3 regions of the Saccharothrix sp. CB00851 genome follow, and region 2 is predicted to be linked to each of the others. Evidence: riboswitches for the same ligand, from Rfam matches in the RefSeq annotation. Region 2 holds a riboswitch; each other region holds the start of a gene.
The links. A riboswitch is a leader RNA that binds a small molecule or an ion and turns the genes downstream of it on or off. The one in region 2 is predicted to bind S-adenosylmethionine.
Positions count from the first base shown of each region.

Region 1 (7,820 bases), on a different contig from region 2:
CCGCGGCGAACGGCCACCGGTCCCGGAACCCCTTCCGGCGCCGGTGGTCGACGCCCACACCCACCTGGACGCGTGCGGCGCGACGACACCCGACCAGGTCCGCGAGGTGGTCGACCGGGCCGTCGGGGCGGGCGTGGACCGCGTGATCACCGTGGCCGACGACCTCGACGCCGCCCGCTGGGCCGCCGAAGCCGCGACGTGGGACGAGCGGGTGTTCGCCGCCGTCGCCCTGCACCCGACCCGCACGTCGACGTTCGGCGAGGTCGAGCAGGCGGAGTTGAGCAGGCTCGCCGAGCAGCCCCGGGTCGTCGCGATCGGCGAGACGGGCCTGGACTACTACTGGGACTACGCGCCGAAAAGCGCCCAGCACGAGGCGTTCCGCTGGCACATCGACCTGGCCAAGAAGGTCGACAAGCCGCTGATGATCCACGACCGGGACGCGCACGACGACATCCTGAAGGTGCTCGACGCCGAGGGTGCGCCGTCCACAGTGGTCTTCCACTGCTTCTCCGGTGACCTCTCCTTCGCGCGCGCGTGCGTGGAACGCGGGTTCGTGCTGTCCTTCGCGGGCACCACGACGTTCCGCAACGCCCACGCCCTGCGGGAAGCCGCACTGTGGGTGCCGGAGGACCACCTGCTCGTCGAGACCGACGCGCCGTTCCTCACGCCCCACCCGTACCGAGGTCGCCCGAACGAGCCTTATTGCGTCAACTACACGGTCCGTGACCTAGCGACTCTGCGTGAGACCGATCTGGCCGAGCTGGCCACGAAGATCACCCGAAACGCCGAACGGGTCTTCGGTCTTCGTGACGCGGCGGAGTCGTAATCCTCCTTACAACGAATGGCGGACAGACTTGCTCCCCTAACGGAGTGACTGAACTCACAAGGATTGCGGGGGTGTTGGCACAACCGCCCGGGACCCGTTACGGTCCCGTGACCGTGCCCCGAGTAGCAGTTCGGGGCGCACCCGCAGTCGGGGCGGGTCACGTTGACACCAGAAGCGACGAAGCCGAACACGCACAGGAGTTGCCGGAGATCACCAGCTGACCACCGACATCGAACGTGCGCGTCGCCGGACTTCGCGCCTTCAGGAGGTATGGCACCCCGTGAACTCGTTCAACGAGGACACCGACTGGTTTACGCCCGTGCAGGCACCGATCACCGGTGTCGACGTCCTGGACAGACCCGGGCCGCCGTCCGAATGGGACACCGCGGTGTTCACCATCACCCCGGACGACGTCCTGGAAGTACTGGGACCTGACGCCGACGCGCTGCTGGAGAGCGCGAACGTCGACGTCGACGAGCTGATCCGGCTGATCAACGCCGAGACCACGCTCCTACCCCCGATCATCATCCCCGACGAGGTCTCCCAGGACCGGGTCGCGGGCGCACTGGCCGCCGAGCGGCCCGACGCCCCGCCGGCCGCCCTGGTCGAAGCCGCGGGGAAGTGGAAGCGGCGTTTCCTCAAGGCCGCGGTCGCCACCGTGCTGGTGACCATCTCCGGTGGCGGTGCCACCGCGATCGCGATGGACAAGTCCGTCACGGTCGACGTCGACGGTGAAGCCAAGACCGTCCGCACCTACGAGTCCACGGTCGGCGAGATCCTCGCCGACGAGGGCATCACGATCGGCGAGCACGACGCGCTCAGCCCGTCACCCCAGGCGAAGGTCGGCGACGGCGGGAAGATCTCGCTGGACCGCGGCCGGCTGGTGAAGATGACGGTCGACGGCGAGCAGCGCGAGGGCTGGGTCCGCTCGGTCACCGTGGACGAGGCGCTGGACCAGATGCAGGTCAACGACGAGGGCGCGTGGCTCTCGCACGACCGCGGCATGGACGTGCCCCTCAGCGGCCTCTCGCTCGAGGTCAAGAGCCTCAAGACCATCACGCTCTACGACGGCGGCAACGCGCCCCGGCAGCTGCAGACCACGGCCGTGACCGTCGAGGAGCTGCTGAAGAACGAGAACCTCACGCTCGGCCCGGACGACAAGCTCGAAACGGCGATGGACCTGCGCGTCACCAACGGCGCCGAGGTCCACATCACGCGCACCGGCGTGTCGGTGATCAACGCGACGGAGGCCATCCAGCCGCCCGTCGAGGAGGTCAAGGACGACACGATGATGAAGGGCCAGAAAGAGGTCCTGGACCCGGGCGAGGCCGGCGAGCAGATCGTCACCTACCGCGTCACCGTGAAGAACGGCGCCGAGGTCGGCCGCGAGAAGCTGGGCGCGAAGGTCACCAAGGAGCCGAAGCCCAAGAAGGTCAAGGTCGGCACCAAGCTCCCGCCGGACGGCGAGATCTGGGACCGGCTGGCCTACTGCGAGGCGACCGGCAACTGGGCCATCAACACCGGCAACGGCTACTACGGCGGCCTGCAGTTCAACAAGGGCACGTGGGACGCCTACGGCGGTGGCCAGTACGCCGCGTACCCGCACCAGGCGACCCGCGAGCAGCAGATCGCGGTGGCGACGAAGCTGCGCGACGCGCGCGGCGGCTACTCGGCCTGGCCCCACTGCCAGCAGAAGCTGGGCCTCCCCTAGATTGCCGCTGCTCCGCAGACGGCGGGCTCGGTCGCCTGGAAGTCGATCGTTCGCGCCTGATTTTCCGACGATCGAAAAGCGTGATCGCCGGAAAATGAGTCGCGAACGATCGACGCGACCTCGCGTGGTGGTCCAGGGGCGTGCGTGACGTGGTGGAGAATGCACGGGTGACTGAGGATTCGACGTCGGCCGGTTCGGGGAGCCACCTCCTCGGGCCGGCCGACGTGCGTCGGCTGGCCGCCGAGCTGGACATCCGCCCCACCAAGAAGCTGGGGCAGAACTTCGTGCACGACCCCAACACGGTGCGGCGCATCGTGTCGGCCGCCGACCTGCGCCCGGACGACGTGGTCCTCGAAGTGGGCCCCGGCCTGGGTTCGCTGACGTTGGCGTTGCTGCCTTCCTGCCGCGCGCTGGTGGCCGTGGAGATCGACGGGGTGCTCGCCGACCGCCTCCCCGTCACGGTGGCCGAGCGCGCGCCCGACCTCGCCGACCGGCTGACCGTCGTGCACGAGGACGCGATGCGCGTCACACCCGACCAGCTCCCGACCGCCCCGACCGCCCTGGTCGCGAACCTGCCTTACAACGTGGCCGTGCCCGTCGTGCTGCACCTGCTGGCCGTGCTGCCGTCGTTGCGCACCGGCCTGGTGATGGTGCAGTCCGAAGTCGCCGACCGGATGGCCGCCGGTCCCGGCAGCAAGGTCTACGGCGTGCCCAGCGTGAAGCTCGCCTGGTACGCCGACGCCCGCCGGGCCGGCCCGGTGCCGCGCTCGGTGTTCTGGCCCGTGCCGAACGTGGACTCCGCGCTGGTCGCGTTCGAGCGCCACCCACCGCTGTCCACTGTGGACCCGAAACGGCTGTTCTCGTTGGTGGACGCCGCTTTCGCGCAGCGGCGCAAGATGCTGCGCGGCGCGCTGTCCGGCTGGGCGGGTTCGGCCGCCGAGGCCCAGCGGCTGCTCGTCGCCGCGGGCGTGGACCCGGCGGTGCGCGGCGAACAACTGGCCGTCAGTGACTTCATCCGGATAGCCGAGGCCGCGTCCCCTCGGTAGTCGATGATCTTTCGGCCGAAAGTGTGATTTGCCGGACGATCCGGTTTCAGGCTTGCGTCAGCGAGGCTCGGTCAGGTCTACTCGTGGTGCCATCCCGAGCGGCCGAGAGACCTGGCTCTACGACGCCGCAGCAACCACCCCTCCATGGGGGCAGGTGCTTCAGCCAGGATCGATGGAGGATCACGTGCCCAGGATGCGAATGCTCACCCGCCGGCGGGTCGTCGACCACGGCCGCCGCACGTCGTCAGCCTGTCGCAGCTGCCGCTAGCAGCCCTGGGCGCCTTCGAATCCTCGCGTCCTTCATTCAGGACACCTTTCTGAGCTGAGCCGTCGGTCACGCACGCCACCAGCGTGCGCGCCGCATGCTGTCGTGGAGCGAAACGTGATCACTGTCGAGAACCTCACCAAGACCTTCCCCGGGAGTACCGGGCAGGTTCGCGCGCTGGACGGCGTGAACCTGGACGTCGCCGCGGGCACCGTGCTCGGCGTCGTCGGCCCCAGCGGGGCGGGCAAGTCCACCCTGGCCCGGTGCGTCGCGCTCCTGGAGCGCCCCGACAGCGGTGCGATCCGCGTCGACGGCACCGACCTCGTCTCCCTCGACGGCACCGCCCTGCGTGCCGCCCGCCGGCAGATCGGCGTCGTGCCGCAGGGCGACTCACTGCTGCGCCAGCGCACCGCCGCGGGCAACGTCGCGCTGCCGCTGGAGGCCGCGGGCGTGGCCGGGCCGCAGCGCCGCACCCGCGTCGCCGAACTCCTCGACCTGGTCGGCCTGACCGACAAGGCCGGCTCCTACCCCGACCAGCTCTCCGGCGGCCAGCGCCAGCGGATCGCGGTCGCCCGCGCCCTGGCCGCGTCGCCGTCCGTGCTGCTGGCCGACGAGCCGACGTCCGCGCTCGACCCCGACACCACCGGCTCGGTGCTCACCGTGCTGGACCGGGCCCGCGCCGAACTGGGCGTCACCGTCCTCGTCGTCACGCACGACATGGGCGTGGTCCGCAGGATCTGCGACGACGTCGCGGTGCTGGAGGACGGCCGCGTGGTCGAGCACGGCAAGGTGCTGGACCTGGTGTCCGACGCCACCAGCCGCACGGCCTCGTCCCTGCTGCCCGCCGTGGACCAGAACCCGGCGCTGGAAGGCTCGTTCGACCGGGTCGCGGACGTCGTGCTGATCGGCTTCGCCGCCGTCGGCGCGCTGCTGCCCGAGGCGACCAGCCGGTTCGGTGTCGAGCTGAACCTGCTCGGCGGCGGCCTGACCCGGCTCGGCGAGACCCCGGTGGCGCGGTTCCGCGTCGGCCTCAAGGGTGAGCGCGCGGACTCGGCGCTGGAGTGGATCTCGGAAGCGGGCGGCTCGGTGCGACGGACCCTGTCGGGTCCGCAGGGAGTAGCTGCGTGAGGTCTGCAACACCCTGGTCCATCGTGTTCGACGACGTGCTGGTAGCCACCGGCGAGACGTTGTACATGGTGGTCGTCTCCACCCTGATCGCTGTTCTGCTCGGCGCACCCGTCGGCATCTGGCTCCAGCTCACCGCGCCCGGTGGGCTGAAGCCCCGGCCGGTGCTGCACAAGGTCCTCGGGTTCGTCGTGGACCTGGGCCGCTCCATGCCGTTCCTGGTCCTGCTGGTGGTGCTCACCTCGCTGACCAGGTTGCTGCTCGGCAGCACCATCGGACCCACGGCGGCCATCGTGCCGCTGGCCGTCGGCGCGATCCCGTTCGTCGGCAGGCTGGTCCAGAACGTGCTGGCCGAGGTGCACGTGTCGGTGGTCGAGGCCGCCGTCACCACCGGGTCGTCCACGCTGCGGATCGTGCGCAGCGTGCTGCTCCGCGAGTCGTTGCCCGCGCTGGTCAACGCCGTCGGCGTCACCGCGATCGCCCTGCTGGGCTACTCGGCGATGGCCGGCGTGGTCGGCGGCGGCGGCCTCGGCGACCTCGCCGTGCGCATGGGCTACCAGCGCTTCAACGACCGCTACCTGTGGAGCACGGTCGTCGTGCTGGCCGTCATCGCCACCCTGATCCAGTTCACCACCAACCGCGTGGCCCGCGGCGTCGACCGCCGCCGCACCGCGTCCGTCTGATCGTCTTTCTCCTCACCTAAGGAACGAAATGCGTATTCGTGCTGCCCTGCTCGCCGTGCTGCTGACCGCAGTGGGCTGCGGTAGTGGCGACACCGGGGCCGCGTCCGACCCGAACGCACCCCTTAAGGTCGGCGTGAGCCCCGTCCCGCACGCCCAGGTGCTGCGCTACGTCGCGGACAACCTGGCCGCGTCGAAGGGCCTGAAGATCGAGGTCGTGGAGTTCACCGACTACGTGCAGCCGAACGTCGCGCTGGTCGACGGGTCGCTGGACGCGAACTACTTCCAGACCGTGCCCTACCTGGACACGTTCAAGGCGGAGAGCGGCGCGCCGCTGGAGTGGATCGGCCCGGTCCACCTCGAACCGCTCGGCGTGTACTCGAAGAAGCACAAGTCGCTGGCCGACCTGCCGTCCGGCGGCCGGGTGGCCGTGGCCAACGACGCCACGAACGAAGCCCGGGGCCTGCAGCTGCTCCAGGCCAACGGGCTGATCAAGGTGATCCCGGGCAAGGAGAAGACGGCGACCATCCGTGACATCGCGGAGAACCCCCGCAACCTGGAGTTCGTCGAGCTGGAGGCCGCCCAGCTGCCGCGCTCGCTGGACGACACCGACGCGTCCGTCGTGAACGGCAACTACGCCATCGACGCGGGCCTGAAGCCGTCGACTGACGCACTGGTCCTGGAGAAGACCGAGGGCAACCCCAACGCGAACGGCCTGGTCACCAGGGTCGAGCTGAAGGACGACCAGCGCGTCAAGGACCTGCTCGCCCTCCTGCAGTCCCAGCAGGTCAAGGACTACATCAAGGAAACCTTCGCCGGCTCCGTCCTCTCCGTCTGACCCCTGTCCACCGACCCGTGACTCGCGGTAGCCGGTCCCGGGACGCGAACGGAGGCACCTGACGTGCGTTTCACCGCAGGTCAGCGGTCAGTGGCAGCGAGCTACCCGGAAACGCCCGTACGCTTCATGGCGTGCTCGCTGTCGTCCCACCCCCGGTCACCGTCCGCGTCCCGGCCAAGGTCAACCTGCACCTGGCCGTAGGCGACCTCCGCGCGGACGGGTACCACGACCTGGTGACGATCTTCCAGGCCTTGTCCCTGACCGACGAGGTGACCGTCGCCATCGCCGAGGACCCCGGTGTCGAGGTGCACGGTGAGGGCGCCGACTCGGTGCCCACCGGCGCGTCCAACCTGGCCTGGCGGGCGGTGCGGGCGTTGGCCCAGCACGTCGGCCGCGACCCGGACGACCCGAAGGTCCGCGTCGTCATCCGCAAGTCCATCCCGGTCGCCGGTGGCATGGCGGGTGGCAGCGCGGACGCGGCGGCGACGCTGGTCGGCCTGGCCTCGCTGTGGCGGCTGGAGATCAGCCGGGACGAGCTGGCCGGCATCGCGGGCAAGATCGGCGCGGACGTGCCGTTCGCCATCTACGGCGGCACGGCGCTCGGCACCGACCGGGGTGACCGGATCGTGCCCGTGCTGTCCCGCCACACGTTCCACTGGGTGCTCGCGTTCGACCGGCGCGGTCTGTCCACGCCCGAGGTGTTCGACGAGCTCGACCGGCTGCGCGCGGACGGCGACCCGCCCCGTGTCGGTGAGGCCGAAGCCGTGCTCGAAGGCCTGGCCTCGGGCGACCCGCGCCAGCTCGCGCTGCTCCTCGGCAACGACCTGCAGGCCGCCGCCGTCTCGCTGCGCCCCAACCTGCGCCGCACGCTGCGCGCGGGCGTGAACGCGGGCGCGTTGGCCGGCATGGTGTCCGGCTCGGGTCCGACCTGCGCGTTCCTCTGCACGGACGGCGACTCGGCGGTGCGCGTCGCCGCCGAACTGGCGGGCGCGGGCGTCTGCCGGACGGTGCGCGTGGCGCAAGGCCCGGTGCACGGGGCGCGCGTCATCGGCACCGAGGAAGCACCCCGCCCGATCCCGCCCGAGGTGCACGCCTGACCTGCTCGCCGCTCTGCCGTGCGGGCCGGGTGTCGTCGCCGGCGCGATGGCTAGGCTGGCGTACCGCGTGGTCACCCGTTCTCGATGAAGGTGCTGGTAAATGGCCAACTTGGTCAACTTGGAGAACGTCTCCAAGTCGTTCGGCGTGCGTCCGCTGCTCGACGGCGTGTCCCTCGGAGTCGGCGAAGGCGACCGCATCGGCGTCGTCGGCCTCAACGGCGGCGGCAAGACG
Region 1 is NZ_LWLC01000034.1:111,753-119,572, forward strand. It holds gene A6A25_RS29295 (TatD family hydrolase) at 1-826, shown strand, start outside; gene A6A25_RS29300 (resuscitation-promoting factor) at 1,107-2,537, shown strand; gene rsmA (16S rRNA (adenine(1518)-N(6)/adenine(1519)-N(6))-dimethyltransferase RsmA) at 2,705-3,583, shown strand; SAM riboswitch class I at 3,670-3,762, shown strand; gene A6A25_RS29310 (methionine ABC transporter ATP-binding protein) at 3,966-4,976, shown strand; gene A6A25_RS29315 (methionine ABC transporter permease) at 4,973-5,656, shown strand; gene A6A25_RS29320 (MetQ/NlpA family ABC transporter substrate-binding protein) at 5,685-6,491, shown strand; gene A6A25_RS29325 (4-(cytidine 5'-diphospho)-2-C-methyl-D-erythritol kinase) at 6,623-7,588, shown strand; gene A6A25_RS29330 (ABC-F family ATP-binding cassette domain-containing protein) at 7,689-7,820, shown strand, end outside.
Region 1: another riboswitch for S-adenosylmethionine. It lies ahead of A6A25_RS29310 (methionine ABC transporter ATP-binding protein); the one in region 2 lies ahead of A6A25_RS40475 (aminotransferase class V-fold PLP-dependent enzyme).

Region 2 (7,820 bases):
CGCACTCGGCGAACATGTCCTTCAGCTTCGCCGCGCCATCGAGCATCGAGTACTCGGTGTGCACGTGGAGGTGCACAAACGAGTCGGACACCCAAACCCCCCTGAAGATCGCAGCGGGCCCGGGACAGCGCTCGGGCAGAGACTCGCCCGACCCTATAACGCGCGAAGATCACCGACCACGACCGGGGCTTGATCGTGTCGCGGTGTCCGGCGGGGCGATGGCGCGAGGATCTTCTCAGGCGGGTAGCGTTCAACGTGTGGTAGCGCCGGACCCCGTCGACGCCCGTCTCCTGGCCATGATCGCCGAGATGGGCCGTGCCGCCGTGCACGAGGTGGCCGCACGGCTCGGCATGGACCCGCGCGAGGCCGCGACCCGGCTGATCACGTTGTCCGGCAGCGGGTTGCCGCTGCTCGTCGGCGTGGAGTGCGACCCGAACGGCATCCGCAAGGCGCTGGCCAACAGCGTGGCGTGGGGCAACTACTCGGGACCGGGCGGCCAGGCCGTCCGCGGCACGCCGAGCGGCCCGTACCCGCCCGCGTCCGGCACGGTGCACGGCACGCCGTCCGGCTCCTACCCCGGCTACCCCGGCCCGCAGGGGCCGCCCAGCACGCCGTTCCCGGCGCAGCCCGGCACCGGCCCGCAGCCGGTGGCGTCCGGCCCGGTGCGCGTGCCCGAGCCGGTCAGCACGTGGGGCGTGCCCGGTACGTCCGGCTGGGCGCGCGGCGACCAGGCACCCGCGCCGCGCTCGCGCACCGGCAAGATCGGCAGCACGCTGGAGACCGAGGGCCTGGAGGGCGCCCGGTTCACCATCCAGCTGGTCGAGGTGGTCGACCCGGCGGACTTCCTGTTCACCGCGGCCGGGTACAAGCTGGCCGACGGCGAGCGCGCCGTGGTCGTGCACACCGAGCTGTCGAACATCGGCCAGGTGCCGTTCAACGCCCTGCCCGACATGTACCTGGTGCTGATGACCAACAAGGGTGAGACGGTCAGCAAGGCGCCGGTGTCACTGTCGTCCCGGCCGCCGCACAAGATCGGCGTGCAGCCGGGCGAGACGGCGGGCGGCCACACGGTCTACGTGCTGCCCGAGGACACCGTGATCTTCTCGGTCCGCTGGAGCTCCCGCCCCGAGACCGACCTGAACACCCTCGTCTGGACCATCGACGACTAACCCGCGTGTCCTACGTTCAGAACGCGCGTGTCCTACGTTCGCGTACCCCGAGTTGAACACTCAGGACGGTCGGCCGTGTTCTGAGCGTTCAACATGGGTGTTCCGAACGTAGGACACGCGTGACGCGAACGTAGGACACGCGTGGTCAGGCGGGGGTCGGGGTTGGTTCGGGGTCGCGGGTGATGCCGATGTCGCCCCTGGTCAGGGTGGCGAAGGCGAACAGGGCCAGGAGGGTGGCGGCGGCCATCACGGTCACCATCGGCAGCACGCTCGCCGAACCGCCCGCGCCGACCAGCGGCGCCATCAGGCCACCCACCAAAAACGTCGTCACACCCAGCACGGCCGACGCGCTGCCCGCCGCCTCCGGGTGCCGCGACATCGCCAGCGAACCGGCGTTCGGCATGAGCAGGCCGACGCTCATCGTCAGCACGAACAGCGGCGGCAGGAACGTCGCCAGCCCACCGCCCACCAGCCCGCCGACCAACAGCCCGACCCCACCGGTCGCCGCACCAGCCAGCCCGATCTTGAGCAGCGGTCGGGGCATGATCCGGCCGGTCAGCCTGGTGTTGAGCAGGCCGGCCAGCACGATCGCCACCGAGTTCGCCCCGAACACCAGGCTGAACTGCTGCGGCGTCAGCCCGTACACGCCCTGCAGCACGAACGACGCCCCGGCGACGTAACCGAACAGCGAGCCGAGGGCCAGCGCGGACGCCAGCGCGTAGCCGACGAACTTGCGGTCGGCCAGCAGCCCGCCGAACACCTTGATCGTGAGCAGCAGGTTCGCCGGACGCCGCTTGGCCTTGGGCAACGTCTCCGGCAGCCCGACGGCCAGAGCGATCAGCAACGCAAACCCGATCAGGGCGAGCGCGACGAACGTGCCCCGCCAGCTGGTGAACCGCAGCAACTGGCCGCCCAGCACCGGGGCGATCACCGGTCCCAGGCTGTTGACCAGCATGATCAACGACATGAACCGGGCCATCGCCAGGCCCTCGAACCGGTCACGGGCCACCGCCATCGCCACCACGAACCCGGCCGCCACGCCGAGCCCCTGGAGCAGGCGCAGGCCGGAGAGGGCGAGCGCGCTGGGCGCGACGGCGCAGAACAGCGAGACCACGACGTAGCTGCCGATGCCGAACAGCAGCGGACGCCGCCTGCCCCACGAGTCGGACAACGGCCCCACCAGCAACTGCCCCACCGACAGGCCGAGGATGAACGTCGTCAGCGACAGCTGGATCTGCGACTCCGTCGAGCCGAACTCACCGGCGATCGACGGGAACGCGGGCAGGTAGGTGTCGATCGAGAGCGGTCCGAGCAGGCACAGGGTGCCCAGCAGCGCCACGAGTCTGGCCCTGTTGTCCATGCCGCACTCCCCCGCGTCGTCTGGCAAAAGCTTCGCAAGCCAAACGAATGCGGGAAAGCGATATGGCCGAAGTCACGCGCTCGGCGCAAGACTTTCGGGCGGAAAGCTCAATAACCCTCTGCGCGCAACAGTTCCAGCGCGTCGGCGAGGTCGTCGGGGTACTCGCTGGTGAACGACACCCACTGGCCGTCGGCCGGGTGGTGGAAGCCGAGCGTGCGCGCGTGCAGCCACTGCCGCGTCACGCCGAGTCGCTTGGCCAGCACCGGGTCGGCGCCGTAGGTCAGGTCGCCGACGCACGGGTGCCGCAGCGCGGAGAAGTGCACCCGGATCTGGTGCGTGCGGCCGGTTTCCAGGTGCACGTCGAGCAGCGACGCGGCGCGGAACGCCTCCACCACCTCGTAGTGCGTGATGCTCGGCTTGCCGTTGGCCATCACGGCGAACTTGTAGTCGTGCTTGGGGTGCCGGTCGATCGGCGCGTCGATGGTGCCCTTGATCGGGTCCGGGTGGCCCTGCACGAGCGCGTGGTAGAGCTTGTCGACCGTGCGCTCCTTGAACGCGTGCTTCAACGCCGAGTAGGCGCTCTCGCTCTTGGCCACCACCATGACGCCGGTCGTGCCGACGTCCAGCCGGTGCACGACGCCCTGCCGCTCGGCGGCACCCGAGGTGGCGATCCGGATGCCGGCCGCGGCCAGGCCGCCCACCACGGTCGGACCGGTCCAGCCGGGGCTGGGGTGCACGGCCACGCCGACGGGCTTGTCGACCACGATCACGTCGTCGTCCTCGTGCAGGATGTCCAAGCCCTCCACGGGCACGGCCTGCACCTGCACCGGGCGTTCCGGCTCGGGCAGGGTGACCTCCAGCACGGAGCCGGCGACCAGGCGGTCCGACTTGCCGGCGGGCTGCCCGTCGAGCACGACGTCACCCGACTCGGTCAACGCCGCGACCACCGTGCGGGACAGGCCGAGGAGCTTGGCCAGCCCGGCGTCGACCCTCATCCCGTCCAGGCCATCGGGCACGGGAAGGGTCCGGTAGTCGCCACTCATGCGTTCTTCTCCGACTTCGAGCTGGGCTTCTTCTCGACGCGCGTGCCGTCGTAGTCGCGTTGGAGCAGAGCCATCAGCACGATCACGCCGCCACCCACGCAGATGGCGGAGTCGGCCAGGTTGAACACGGGGAAGAAGTTGCCCCACGGGTCGAGGACGGAGATGAAGTCGACCACGCCGCCGCGCAGCGGGCCGGGACCGCGGAAGATCCGGTCGACCAGGTTGCCCGTCGCGCCGCCCAGCACCAGGCCGAGGCCGATGGCCCAGCCGACCGACCGCAGCCGGCGCGCGATCCACAGGATGAACACGACCACGCCGGACGCGATCAGGGCGAGGATCACCGTCCAGCCCTCGGCCAGGCCGAACGCGGCGCCGGTGTTGCGGATCAGCGGCAGGTAGAGCAGGCCGCCGAACAGCTCGACCGGCTCGCGCCCCTCCAGCTCCTCGACCGCGATGATCTTGGTGATCAGGTCGAGCGCCAGCACCACCGGGGCGATCACGGCCAGCAAGAGGACCCGTCGCTTGGGCAGCGGTGCGTCCGGCTGGTCCGGCGTGTCCGGCTCGGTGTTGGGATCGGTGCTCACCGGGCCATTGTCCAGTATCGGAGTCAGCGCAGGAACGGCGGGAGCGCGCGCCGGTCGTCCAGAGGGGCCCAACGGCCGTCGCGGAGCTCGTACTCCCACCGCGAACCCTCCACCACGAGCGTGCGCAACGCGGCCACGAACCGGTCCACGTGCTCCTCGGTGGTACCCAGCCCGAGGGACGCCCGCAGCGCCCGGTCACCGTGCGTGAGGCGGTGCACGGCGACGTGGGCGCAGAACGCCCCATCACGCACGCCGATGCCGTGCTCGGCGGACAGCGCGGCGGCCAGGTAGCCGGCGTCCTGACCACCGACGGTGAAGCTCACCACACCCACCCGGTCGTGGTCCGACCCGAACAGCGCCAGTTCGTGCACACCCGGCACGATCTTCAGGCCCGCGCGCAGCCGCTCCAGCAGGACGCGCTCGTGCTCGGTGGTCTGCTCCCAGTGCCTGCTCAGCACGTCGCACGCCACGGCCAGGGCGTGCACGCCCACCACGTTCGGCGTACCCGCCTCGTGCCGCTCGGGCACCGCCGACCAGGCCACGCCCAGCCGGTCGCCGTGGTCGGTGACGCGGGCCGTCGCGCCGCCGCCCACCAGGTACGGCTCGGCGGCCTGCAGCCAGTCGGACCGGCCGACCAGCACCCCGGCGCCGAACGGCGCGTAGACCTTGTGCCCCGACAGCACGGTGTAGTCGACGTCCAGCGCGCGCACGTCCACCGGCCGGTGCGGCGCGAGCTGGGCGGCGTCCAGGGCGATCCGGGCGCCGTGCCGGCGGGCCACCCGCGACAGCTCGGCCACCGGCCAGACCTCACCGGTCACGTTGGACGCGCCGGTCACCACGACCAGCCGCGGGCCGACCGGTGCCGCGCGCAGCGCCCGGTCCAGCTCCAGCACCGCCTGGGCGGGTGAGTCGGGGGTGCGCAGGTGACGCACGTTCGGGCCGCGCCAAGGCAGCAGCGCGGCGTGGTGCTCGGTGTCGAAGAGAATCACGGCGGTGTGCCTGGGCACGCTCCTGGCCAGCAGGTTCAGCGCGTCGGTGGTGTTGCGGGTGAACACGACGGCGTCGCTGTCCCGGGCACCGAGGAACCGGCGCACCGACGCACGTGCCTGCTCGTAGACCTTGGTGCTGACCTGCGAGGCGTAACCCGCGCCCCGGTGCACGCTGGCGTACCAGGGCAGCAGCTCGTCCACCGCGTCACGCACCTGCTCCAGGCACGGCGCGCTGGCCGCGTGGTCGAGGTTGGCGTACTCGACGCGCTCGCCGGTCACCAGCGGCACGCGCAGCGACGAGACGACGACGCGGGGCAAAGCGGCGACTGCGGTGCGGGGAACTGCGACGGTCATGACGCCCTCCGGGGGTCCGGGACCCCACCCGTGGAGGCCCGCGCTTGCCGGACGCCCTGCGCGCCGGCCAGGTCCTCACCAGGGGCACCCCACCGCGGTAGGAGGGTTGCCGGCCAGCAAGCCTGGGCTTAGCGCTGGCACTCATGACCTTCGGCACCGAAGTTAACCCAGGCCGCCGCGCGCCGTCGAGGGGCGTTCACATCCTGGGAGCCGTCACGGCAGGCCGACGTCGCCCTTCCAGCGGGCGAACCGGCCCGCCCGGTCGACGGCCCGGATGCGCTGCTCGGTCGCCGTGCGCATGGCCTCCGTGCACACCACGAGCAGCTGGTCGTGCTCCTGCAGCCGGGTCGTCGGCTGCGGGGTGAAGCCGTTGTCGTCGCGCACGACGAGGCTGACCGAGGAGCCCGGCGGCAGCCGCAGCTCCGACAGGTACACGCCGTGCAGCTTGGAGCCCGGCTGGATGCGGACCTGGAGCAGCTCCGCGCCCAGCTGGTCCAGCGCCGACGAGTCGACCTGCACCTCGTGCGCCTCGCCGGACTTGACCAGCCGGAGCCACTTGGCCAGCCACGGCAGGGTCGTGCCCTGCACCACGGTCAGCACCACCACCAGCACGAACACCGCGTCCACCAGCTGTTGCGCGCCGGCCACGCCCTGGATCAGCGGCAGCAGGGCGAACACGATCGGCACCGCGCCGCGCAGCCCCGACCAGGAGATGAACACCTGTTCACGCCACGGCACGCGGAACGGCAGCGCGGCGCACAGCACCGACAGCGGCCGGGCCAGCAGCACCAGCACCGCGCCCGCGACCAGGGCCGGTACCAGCGCGTCGAGCAGCCGGTCGGGCGAGGCGTACAGGCCGAGCAGCACGAACAGCCCGATCTGCGCGATCCAGCCCAGACCCTCGGCGAACGACAGGGTGTCCGCGCGGTGCGGCAGGCGGGCGTTGCCGAGCACGAGGGCGGCGATGTAGACGGCCAGGAAGCCGGACGCGTGCGCGAGGTCGCCGACGGTGTAGGCGAGCAGGCACACGGCGACCGTGGCCAGCGGGTACAGGCCGGTGGCGGGCAGGGCGGCCCGGCGCAGCGCGACACCGCCGACCCAGCCGAGCACGATCCCGATCACACCGCCCGCGATCAGCTCGTAGAGCATGAGCAGCGGCGCCGTCCAGGTGATGGGATCGGGCGACGCGAGCAGCACGACGGCGATGTAGACCGGCGCGTCGTTGATGCCGGACTCCAGCTCCAACGCGCCGATGAGCCGCTTGCCCACGCCCACCCCGCGCAGCACGCTGAACACGGCCGCGGCGTCGGTGGACGACAGCACCGCCCCCCACAGCAGCGCCGTGCGCCAGTCCATGTCCAGCAGGAAGTGCAGCGCGAACCCGGTGACCGCGATGCTCACGCCGACGGCCACCGTGGACAGGGTGATGCCCAGCCCCAGCGCCGGTTTCACCGCGCTCCACCGCGTGGTCAGCCCGCCCTCGGTGAGGATCAGCACGAGCGCGACCGTGCCCAGCGAACGGGTCAGGTCGGCGTCCTCGAACTGGATGCCCACCACGGCCTCGCCGAGCAGCACCCCGATGCCGAGGTAGAGCAGGAGGGACGGCAGACCGAGCCGGATCGACACCCTGACCGCGATGACCGAAAGCAGGAGAACCGCGGCGGCGATGCCGAGGAAGTCCGTCACACCGCCCACTCGACCTCCAGGCCGTCGTCACCGCGACATCACTCGACGGGGTCATTCTCCCTGGTGACACCGAAATGGACGAATCCGGCACGCCACACGGCACCACGCGGCACCACGCACCGTCACCAGCCGGAAGTTCTCCGGCCCCGCACCGTCCACAGCGGACGTTTGTGCGCGCTCAGCTGTCGAGCAGCCGCGCCAGCACCTCGGCGGCGTCGGCCGGGGCGGGGTCGACCCGCACGACCTTGTCCCGGCCGCGCTCGCCCGCGACCACCTCGACGTCCTGCCTGCGCACGCCGAACGCCTTGGCCAGCGCCTTGCGCACGGCCTCGTTCGCCTTGCCCTCCACGGCGGGCGCGGCGACCGCGACGACCAGCGCGCCGTCACCCCACCGACCGCCGACGGCCTCTCGCTTCGCGCCCGGCTTCACCCGAATTCCGAACCGGAACGCCTCAGGCACGGCACATCACGATGGTCAGCGTCTCCTCCAGCAGCGTGCGCCTCCCCTTGACCACGTGCGGGGTGGACGACATCAGCTGGGCCTGTCCCAGGTAGACCGAGTACGCGAGCACGGCCCGCTGGTGCGCCACGTCGGCGTCGAACCCGAGTTGGCCGAACAGGTCCTCCATGTAGGC
Region 2 is NZ_LWLC01000065.1:156,337-164,156, reverse strand. It holds gene dnaE (DNA polymerase III subunit alpha) at 1-91, opposite strand, end outside; gene A6A25_RS40495 (AsnC family protein) at 258-1,169, shown strand; gene A6A25_RS40490 (multidrug effflux MFS transporter) at 1,315-2,529, opposite strand; gene A6A25_RS40485 (RluA family pseudouridine synthase) at 2,637-3,572, opposite strand; gene lspA (signal peptidase II) at 3,569-4,156, opposite strand; gene A6A25_RS40475 (aminotransferase class V-fold PLP-dependent enzyme) at 4,180-5,499, opposite strand; SAM riboswitch class IV at 5,535-5,648, opposite strand; gene A6A25_RS40470 (potassium/proton antiporter) at 5,713-7,185, opposite strand; gene A6A25_RS40465 (DUF167 domain-containing protein) at 7,364-7,645, opposite strand; gene A6A25_RS40460 (TetR/AcrR family transcriptional regulator) at 7,638-7,820, opposite strand, start outside.

Region 3 (7,820 bases), on a different contig from region 2:
TCAACCTCGCCCGCAAGGTCACCGACGGCGAGCAGATAGCCGTCGGCATCCCCGCACCCCAACCGGCCGAAGCGACCACCGGACCACTGAACCTCAACACCGCGACCAAGGACCAACTGGACACCCTGCCCGGCGTCGGCCCGGTGACCGCACAACGAATCATCGACCGAAGGCAGAAGCGCGGCCCCTTCACCTCCCTGAACCAGCTGGGCGAGATCGAGGGCATCGGCGACGCCAAGCTGGCCAAACTCCGCGACCTGGTCCGTCTCTAAGCGCACACCCGGAGACCTCATGCACCCCATCGACGGCGGCCCAACCCACGGCAGCCCACAAACCCCACCCACCCCGACCGACTCCACAGCGGACCGCGTCACGCCAACCCCCTACCCGCCAAGCATTCCCACCCAACGAACCGCACCGAACCTCCAGCAGACCAACAGCAGTCACGCCGACTCCCGCCACCGCACACCCCACCTCCTGACCGAAGCCCGCCGCGCCATCCACACCGCCCGCACCCGTCTCACCACCCTGTCCAGGTTCCGCTGGGTGAGCTCATGAGCCCGACCTGCGCACCGCTCGAACTGATCCGCTCACCACGCAACGGGCCACCCTCACCACCCACTCAGCCGTCACCACTCCCGGCATCCCCAACCAGGCAGGGAGGCCGAAGTCCGCCCGCACCGGCCTGCTCCTGGCGGCGCCGGTGGTTGTTCGAGAACGGTGTGAGCCGTTGGCTGCGCTCTGCCGTCGGCTTGGCCGCTGCCGTCCCCGTTGGCCCCGCAGTCCGCTTCGTTGTTGTCGCCGTTCCCGGCGGTTTCGTCTGGAGGTCGAGTCGTGAATCCCCGCGCGTACTTGGTGCCGGCGGCGCTGGCGGTGTGGGCGACGGCGTTGGCCGGGCTGCTCTGGGCGTGGTGGGCGGCACCGGCGGTCGGTCTGGTCGCCGCGCTGCTCGGCGGCTTGGTCCTGCGCCCGTGGCGGCCGGCGGCGGTGGCGGTGGTCGTCGCGGCGCCGGTTGCGGCGTTGTGGATCGGTGCCCAGGTCCACGGAGCTGCCCGCCACCCCTTGCGGGAGGCGGCGGAGACCGGGGCGTCGGTCACGGTCCACTTCGAACTCGACAACCGGCCGCACGGGCTGCGCACCAGCGGCTTCGGTTCGCGGGCAGGCGGGGTCGACCTGGTGCTGGTCCGGGGGACGCTCGAGGACGGTGGTCGGATCGTCGTGTTGGCGTCGGCGGCCCGGTGGCGGGATCTCCTGCCCGGCCAACGGGCCACCGCACGCGGCACCCTGGCCCTTCCCCGGGGTGGCGAGCTGACGGTCGCGGTGCTGCGGGTTCGTGGGCCTCCGCAGGACGTGACGGAAGCACCGGTGTGGCAGCGGGTCGCCGAAGACCTGCGGGCTGGACTGCGAAGAGCGAGCACCGCGCTCGACCCCGAACCGGCCGGGCTGCTGCCCGCGCTCGTCGTGGGCGACACCTCCGCCCTCCCGCCCAGGGTGGTGGAGGAGTTCCGCACGGCGGGTCTCGCGCACGTCCTCGCCGTCAGCGGGGCGAACCTGGCGATCCTCTGCGGCGCGGTCCTGTTGCTGCTGAGGCTGCTGAGGATCGGTCCGCGCGGGTGCGCGGCGGGGGCGATGGTGGCGCTGGTCGGGTTCGTGGTGCTGGCCGGGCCGGAGCCGAGCGTGTTGCGGGCCGCGGTGATGGGTGCGGTGGCGTTGCTCGCGTTGGTGCTGGGTCGGGAGCGGTCGGCGTTGCCGGCGCTCGCCGCGGCGGTGGTGGTCCTGGTGCTCTACGACCCGGAACTCGCCACCGATCCGGGGTTCGGGCTGTCGGTCGTGGCGACGGCGGCGCTGGTGCTGCTCGCGCCGAGGTGGGCCGCCGCCATGAAGGACCGGGGTGTCCCGGTGGGCTTCGCCGAGGCGCTGGCGGTGCCGGTGGCCGCGAACCTGGCGACCGCGCCGCTGGTCGCCGGGCTCTCCGGCCAGGTCAGCCTGGTCGCGGTGCTGGCGAACCTGCTGGTCGCCCCGGTCGTCGCCCCGGCGACGGTGCTCGGGGTGCTGGCCACCCTGCTGGCACCGGCGCACGAGCCGACGGCCCGGCTGGTCGTCGAGGTGGCCGGTCCGGCGGCGAGCTGGCTGATCACCGTCGGCAGGCACGCGGCGGCCGTGCCGGGAGCGGCGGTCGCGTGGCCCGGCGGCTGGGTCGGCGGGGTGTTGCTGGCCGGGGTGCTGGTGCTCGGCTACGCGATCACCAGGCTGCGCCGGGTGCGGACGCTGGCCGTGGCGGCTGTGGTCGGCGCGGTGGTGGTGATCGTGCCGCTGAACGTCGTCTCGCCGGGCTGGCCGGTGCCCGGCTGGTCGGTCGTGGCCTGTGACGTCGGGCAAGGCGACGCCGTCGTCCTGGCCACCGCCGAGCGCGACCGGGCGGTGCTGGTCGACACGGGGCCGGACCCGGTGCCGGTGCTGTCGTGCCTGCGCCGGCTGGGCGTGCGGCGGATCCCGCTGGTGGTGCTCAGCCACCTGCACGCCGACCACGTCGGCGGGTTGGCCGCGGTGATGGCCGAGCGGGGTGTCGGCGCGGTGGCGGTGGGGCCGTCGCGGCAGCCGGAGTGGGCGTGGGAGGAGGTGGTGGAACGAGCGCGGGAGGCCGGGGTCCGCGTGGTCGAGCTGGGCGCCGGGCAGCGGCTGAGCTGGCCGGGATTGGACCTCGACGTGCTGGGCCCGCGTGCGGACCCGGTGGGTGAGACGAACACGGCGGTCAACGACGCGTCGCTGGTGCTGCGGGCCACCACCGCGGCCGGGCGGGTGCTGTTGACCGGCGACATCGAGCTGGCCGGGCAGGCGGACCTGCTCGGCGGGCACGTGGACCTGCGGGCCGACGTGCTCAAGGTGCCGCACCACGGGTCGCGGTACTCGTCACCGGCGTTCCTCGCGGCCGTCCGGCCGCGGATCGCGCTGGTGAGCGTCGGCGCGGGCAACCGCTACGGCCACCCCAGCGGGGTGCTGGTCGACGCGTTGACGAGCCGAGGCGCGCTGGTGCTGCGCACGGACCGGGACGGCGACACCGCCGTCCTGGCAGGCCCGGACGGGCCGCGGGTCGCCCGCCGGGGCGGCAGCCATTCCCACAACGGACAAGGGGAGAACGATGAGGAACGACGTCTGGATCCGATTGCACTCCGGCTGGTCGCCGCGAGGCGGCAACCGGGCCGTGGCGTGGGCGCTGTGGCAGCCGGGCTACACCGCCGAACCGTGGCCGCGGGACGAACTGCGGCCCGCCTTCACCTATTACGTCTGCGAGGACCTGCCCGGCGGCGAACGCGGCATCGTCGCCAGGGCGACGGCCGTCGGCGTGATCCGACTGGCACAGGTGCCCTCGGCGGACACCGCCTACCGCCTGGTCGCCGACGCCCTGTTCGACGCCGACCTCATCATGCAGCCGGAGGAGTGGCACGCCGAGCGCTACAACCAGGAGAAGGCGACACGTCCCTGGCCTCAGATGCTCACCGCCTGGCGCGTGGTCACCGAACCGGTCGGGCCGCACGTCCTGCCGGAGCTGTCCGCGTTCCCCCGAACCGGCTGGCTGCGTTCGTCCCGGATCTCGCTATGAGAACCAGGAGGACGGAGACGGTCGTGGCAGTGCCCAGGCCGACCGCGGTACCGCGATCAAGCCGACCAGCGCCGGACAGATCGCCGAACCCGTCGACGGGCATCCCACCGCCGGGCTGACCCGGACCGTGACGTCCGGGCGGCCGGCATCGCGGTCGGCCGCCCGGACATCGCCGGGATCAGTCCTGGAGGGCCTTCAGGACGGCCTCGGCCGACGGCGGGACGTTGGCGCGGGGGCCGACGCGGTCGCCCAGGGCGTCGAGGGTCTTGAGGCCGTCACCGGTGATCAGGAGCACCGTCTCGCCGTCCGGGTCCAGCCGGCCGGTCTCGATGAGCTTCTTCGCGGTGGCGACGGTGACGCCGCCGGCCGTCTCGGCGAAGATGCCCTCGGTCCGGGCCAGCAGGCGGATGCCCTCGACGACCTCTTCGTCGGTGACGTCCTCGATCGCGCCGTTGGTGCGGCGGACGGCGTCCAGCACGTAGGGGCCGTCGGCGGGGGCGCCGATCGCCAGCGACCGGGCGATGGTGTCCGGGCGGACCGGGGTGACCACGTCGTGGCCGGCCTTGAAGGCGGCCGCGACGGGGGAGCAGCCGGTGGCCTGCGCGCCGAACACGCGGTAGGGGGTCTGCTCGACCAGGTCCAGTTCGCCCAGCTCGCGGAACGCCTTGTCGACCTTGGTCAACTGGGAGCCGGAGGCGATGGGCACCACGATCTGGTCGGGCAGCCGCCAGCCGAGCTGTTCGGCGACCTCGTACCCGAGCGTCTTGGAGCCCTCGGCGTAGTAGGGGCGGACGTTGACGTTGACGAACGCCCAGTCCTCGTGCTCGGCGGCCAGTTCCTGCGCCAGCCGGTTCACGTCGTCGTAGTTGCCGTCGACGGTGATCAGGTTGCCGCCGTAGACGGCGGTCATGAGGATCTTCGCCTGCTCCAGGGTGGACGGCACGAGCACCACCGACTGCCAGCCCGCACGGGCCGCGGCGGCGGCGACGGCGTTGGCCAGGTTGCCGGTGGAGGGGCAGGCCAGGACCTTGAAGCCCAGCTCGCGGGCGGCGGCGAGGGCGACGCCGACCACGCGGTCCTTGAACGAGTGGGTGGGGTTGCCGGTGTCGTCCTTCACCCACACCTTGCGCACGCCCAAGGCCTTGGCGAGGCGGTCGGCCTCGACCAGGCGGGTGCCGCCGGGGTTGGTGTTGGGGTGCGACTCGACGGTGGTCGGCACGGGGAGCAGGCCGCGGTAGCGCCAGATCGACCGGGGGCCCGCCTCGATGTCCTCGCGGCGGACCCGGCCGAAGTCGTAGGCCACTTCCAGCGGCCCGAAACACTCGAGACAGGCGTATTCGGCGGCGAGCGGCGTCTCGTGGCCGCACTCGCGACACGACAGTGCGCGGGCGGGACCGAGGTCGAAGGAGGTGGTGGCCGAGGGCACACTGACAGCAGTCATCGCGAGGTATCTCCTCATCTTTCCCGCGCGTCGCGGGTCGGAATTGGCACCGTGGTCGCCAGCGGACGCTGTGCGACGGGTTGCCGGGGCTTCTTCGGGCCGATCCCTCTGCCCCTCTGGATGAGCGGTATTCAGTTGTGGCCTCAACTTACGTCACCATCCCGACCTTCAGCCAGAGACGTCCACCATCCGGACGCCGGACGCGCGTGGGAGGATCGCGTCCGTGAGTGCGCCCGCTGACACGCCCGACGCCGTGCACCTGATCGTCGGCGAGGAGGAGTTGCTGGTCGAGCGCGCGGTGCGCGGTGCGTTGGCGGCGGCGCGGAAAGCCGATCCGCAGGCCGACCTGACCCGCGTGCGCGTGACCGATCTCACCCCGCCTGAGCTGGCTGAACTGGTGAGCCCGTCGCTGTTCGCCGAGGGCCGGGTGGTCGCGCTGGAGGCCGCGCAGGAGTGCGGCAAGGAGATCGCCGACGCGATCATCGGCTACGCCAAGGCCCCGGCGGACGGGGTGACGCTGGTGGTCGTCCACACCGGTGGCGGGCGCAGCAAGGTGGCCAAGGACCTGCCCGCGGCGCTGCGCAAGGCCGGTGCCCGGGTCACCGAGTGCCCCAAGATCACCAAGGCGGCGGACCGGGAAGCGTTCGTGCGCAACGAGATCCGGGCGGCGGGTGGTGGCAAGGCCGATCCGGAGGCCGTGGCCGCGCTGATCGAGGCGATCGGATCGGACCTGCGCGAGTTGGCGGCGGCGGCCTCGCAGCTCGTCGCGGACACGGGGGGCAAGGTCGACGCCGAGGCGGTCCGCCGCTACCACCGGGGCAGGGCCGAGGTGACCGGGTTCGCGGTGGCGGAGAAGGCCGTGATGGGCGACCGGGCCGGTGCGCTGGAGGCGTTGCGGTGGGCGATCCAGCTCGGCGTGCCGCACGTGCTGGTCGCCGACGCGCTGGCCGACGCGGTGCGCACGATCGCGCGGGTGTCGGCGGTGGGGCGGGGCGACCCGTTCAAGCTGGCGGGGGAGCTCGGCATGCCGCCGTGGAAGGTGAAGAAGGCCCAGGGGCAGTCGCGCGGCTGGGAGGACCGGGGGCTCGCGGCGGCGATGACGGTGGTCGCCGACCTGAACGCCGACGTCAAGGGCGTCGCCGCCGACTCGGGCTACGCCCTGGAACGCGCAGTGCTGAAGATCGTCGCGGCGCACGGCCGCCGCTGACCGGGACGCGGGTCGCGCTGGACGGGCCTGATGGGGCTCGGGGTGGGCGGGGCTCGGGCCGGGCTGGATGGGGTCTGGCGGGGGCTCGGGCCAGGCTGGGCGCTGGATGGCGCCTGGTGAGGGCGCGGGTCAGGCTGGGCGCTGGATGGCGCCTGGTGAGGGCGCGGGCTGGGCTGGGGCGCGGGCAGGGCTGGACGGGACCTGGCCGGGGCGCGGGCCGCGCGGATGGGGCCAAACCCGAACGCGGGCCGACAGAGATGCGGGTTGACCGGGGTGCGGGGCGGCCGGGGCGCGGGCTGATCGGGACGACAGAAAGGGCCGCCCACCCCGCGCGGGGTGGGCGGCCCTTTCGGCAAGAACCAGTGGCGTGAGGACCAGATCAGATCTGGTTGGCGCGCCGCGCCAGCGCCGACTTCTTGTTGGCGGCCTGGTTGGCGTGGATCACGCCCTTGGTGACGGCCTTGTCCAGCTTGCGGGAAGCCTCCCGCGCCAGGACGGTGGCCTTCTCCTTGTCACCGGCCTCGGCGGCCTCACGGAACTTGCGGATGGCGGTCTTGAGGGACGACTTGACGGCCTTGTTGCGCAGGCGCGCCTTCTCGTTCGTCTTGATCCGCTTCATCTGGGACTTGATGTTCGCCACGCGAAAGCCACCTTTTCCTCGGTCTGGAGAGTCGCACCGCGCTTGTCACCGGCTCCGCCCCACGAAGGGGCGGTTTTCCTCCACAGCGGAATGCCGCGCGGTACGGCAGAGAAGGATATCAGGGCAGCTCACCGCACCGTGAATCGAGTCCTCTCCTCGCCGACCACGACCTCGTAGTCGCCCTTGGCCACCTCCGGCTTGCCCGCGCCGTCCATGTCGCCGGACGTCACCGCCAGCCGCCGCACGTCGAACGTCACCTCGACCGCCCGCTCCTCGCCCGCCTTCAACGCCACGCGCGTGAAGCCGACCAGGCGCCGCTCCGGCGTGAGCACCTTGCTCACCGGCTGGTGCACGTACACCGGCACGATGAGGGTGCCGTCACGCGCCCCGGTGTTGGCCACGGTCACCGACACCTTCACCTGCTCGTCCCGCCGCACCTCCGCCGACTTCAGGGTCGGCGCGGACGTGGTGAAGGTCGTGTACGACAAGCCGTGCCCGAACGCGAACGCCGGGTCGTACCCCGAGCTGGCCACGGTGTTCGCGCCACGCGGCTGGTCGTAGGAGAACGGCTGGTCACCGACCGTCTTCGGCCACGACACCGGCAGCTTGCCGCTCGGGTTAACCGCGCCGAACAGCACGTCGGCGATCGCGCTGCCGCCCTCCGAGCCCGGCAGCCAGCCCGCGACCAGCGCCGGGGCGTCCGCCACCGTGCCGAGCACCTGCGGCCGACCGGTGAGCAGCACCACCACGACCGGCTTGCCCGTCGCACGCACCGCGTTCACCAGGCCCTGCTGCTCGGCGGTCAGCGCGGGCTCCTCGGTGTCCGACTCGCCCTCGGCGCCCGGGTCCTCACCGAGCACCACGACCACCGCGTCGGCGTCACCGGCCTGCGCCACCGCGTCGGCCTGCGCGGGCGCGCTGACCACGTTCG
Region 3 is NZ_LWLC01000012.1:402,951-410,770, forward strand. It holds gene A6A25_RS14550 (ComEA family DNA-binding protein) at 1-272, shown strand, start outside; partial or broken gene A6A25_RS14555 (DNA internalization-related competence protein ComEC/Rec2) at 835-3,105, shown strand; gene thrC (threonine synthase) at 3,780-5,042, opposite strand; SAM riboswitch class I at 5,054-5,169, opposite strand; gene holA (DNA polymerase III subunit delta) at 5,266-6,249, shown strand; gene rpsT (30S ribosomal protein S20) at 6,629-6,889, opposite strand; gene A6A25_RS14580 (glycoside hydrolase family 3 N-terminal domain-containing protein) at 7,018-7,820, opposite strand, start outside.
Region 3: another riboswitch for S-adenosylmethionine. It lies ahead of thrC (threonine synthase); the one in region 2 lies ahead of A6A25_RS40475 (aminotransferase class V-fold PLP-dependent enzyme).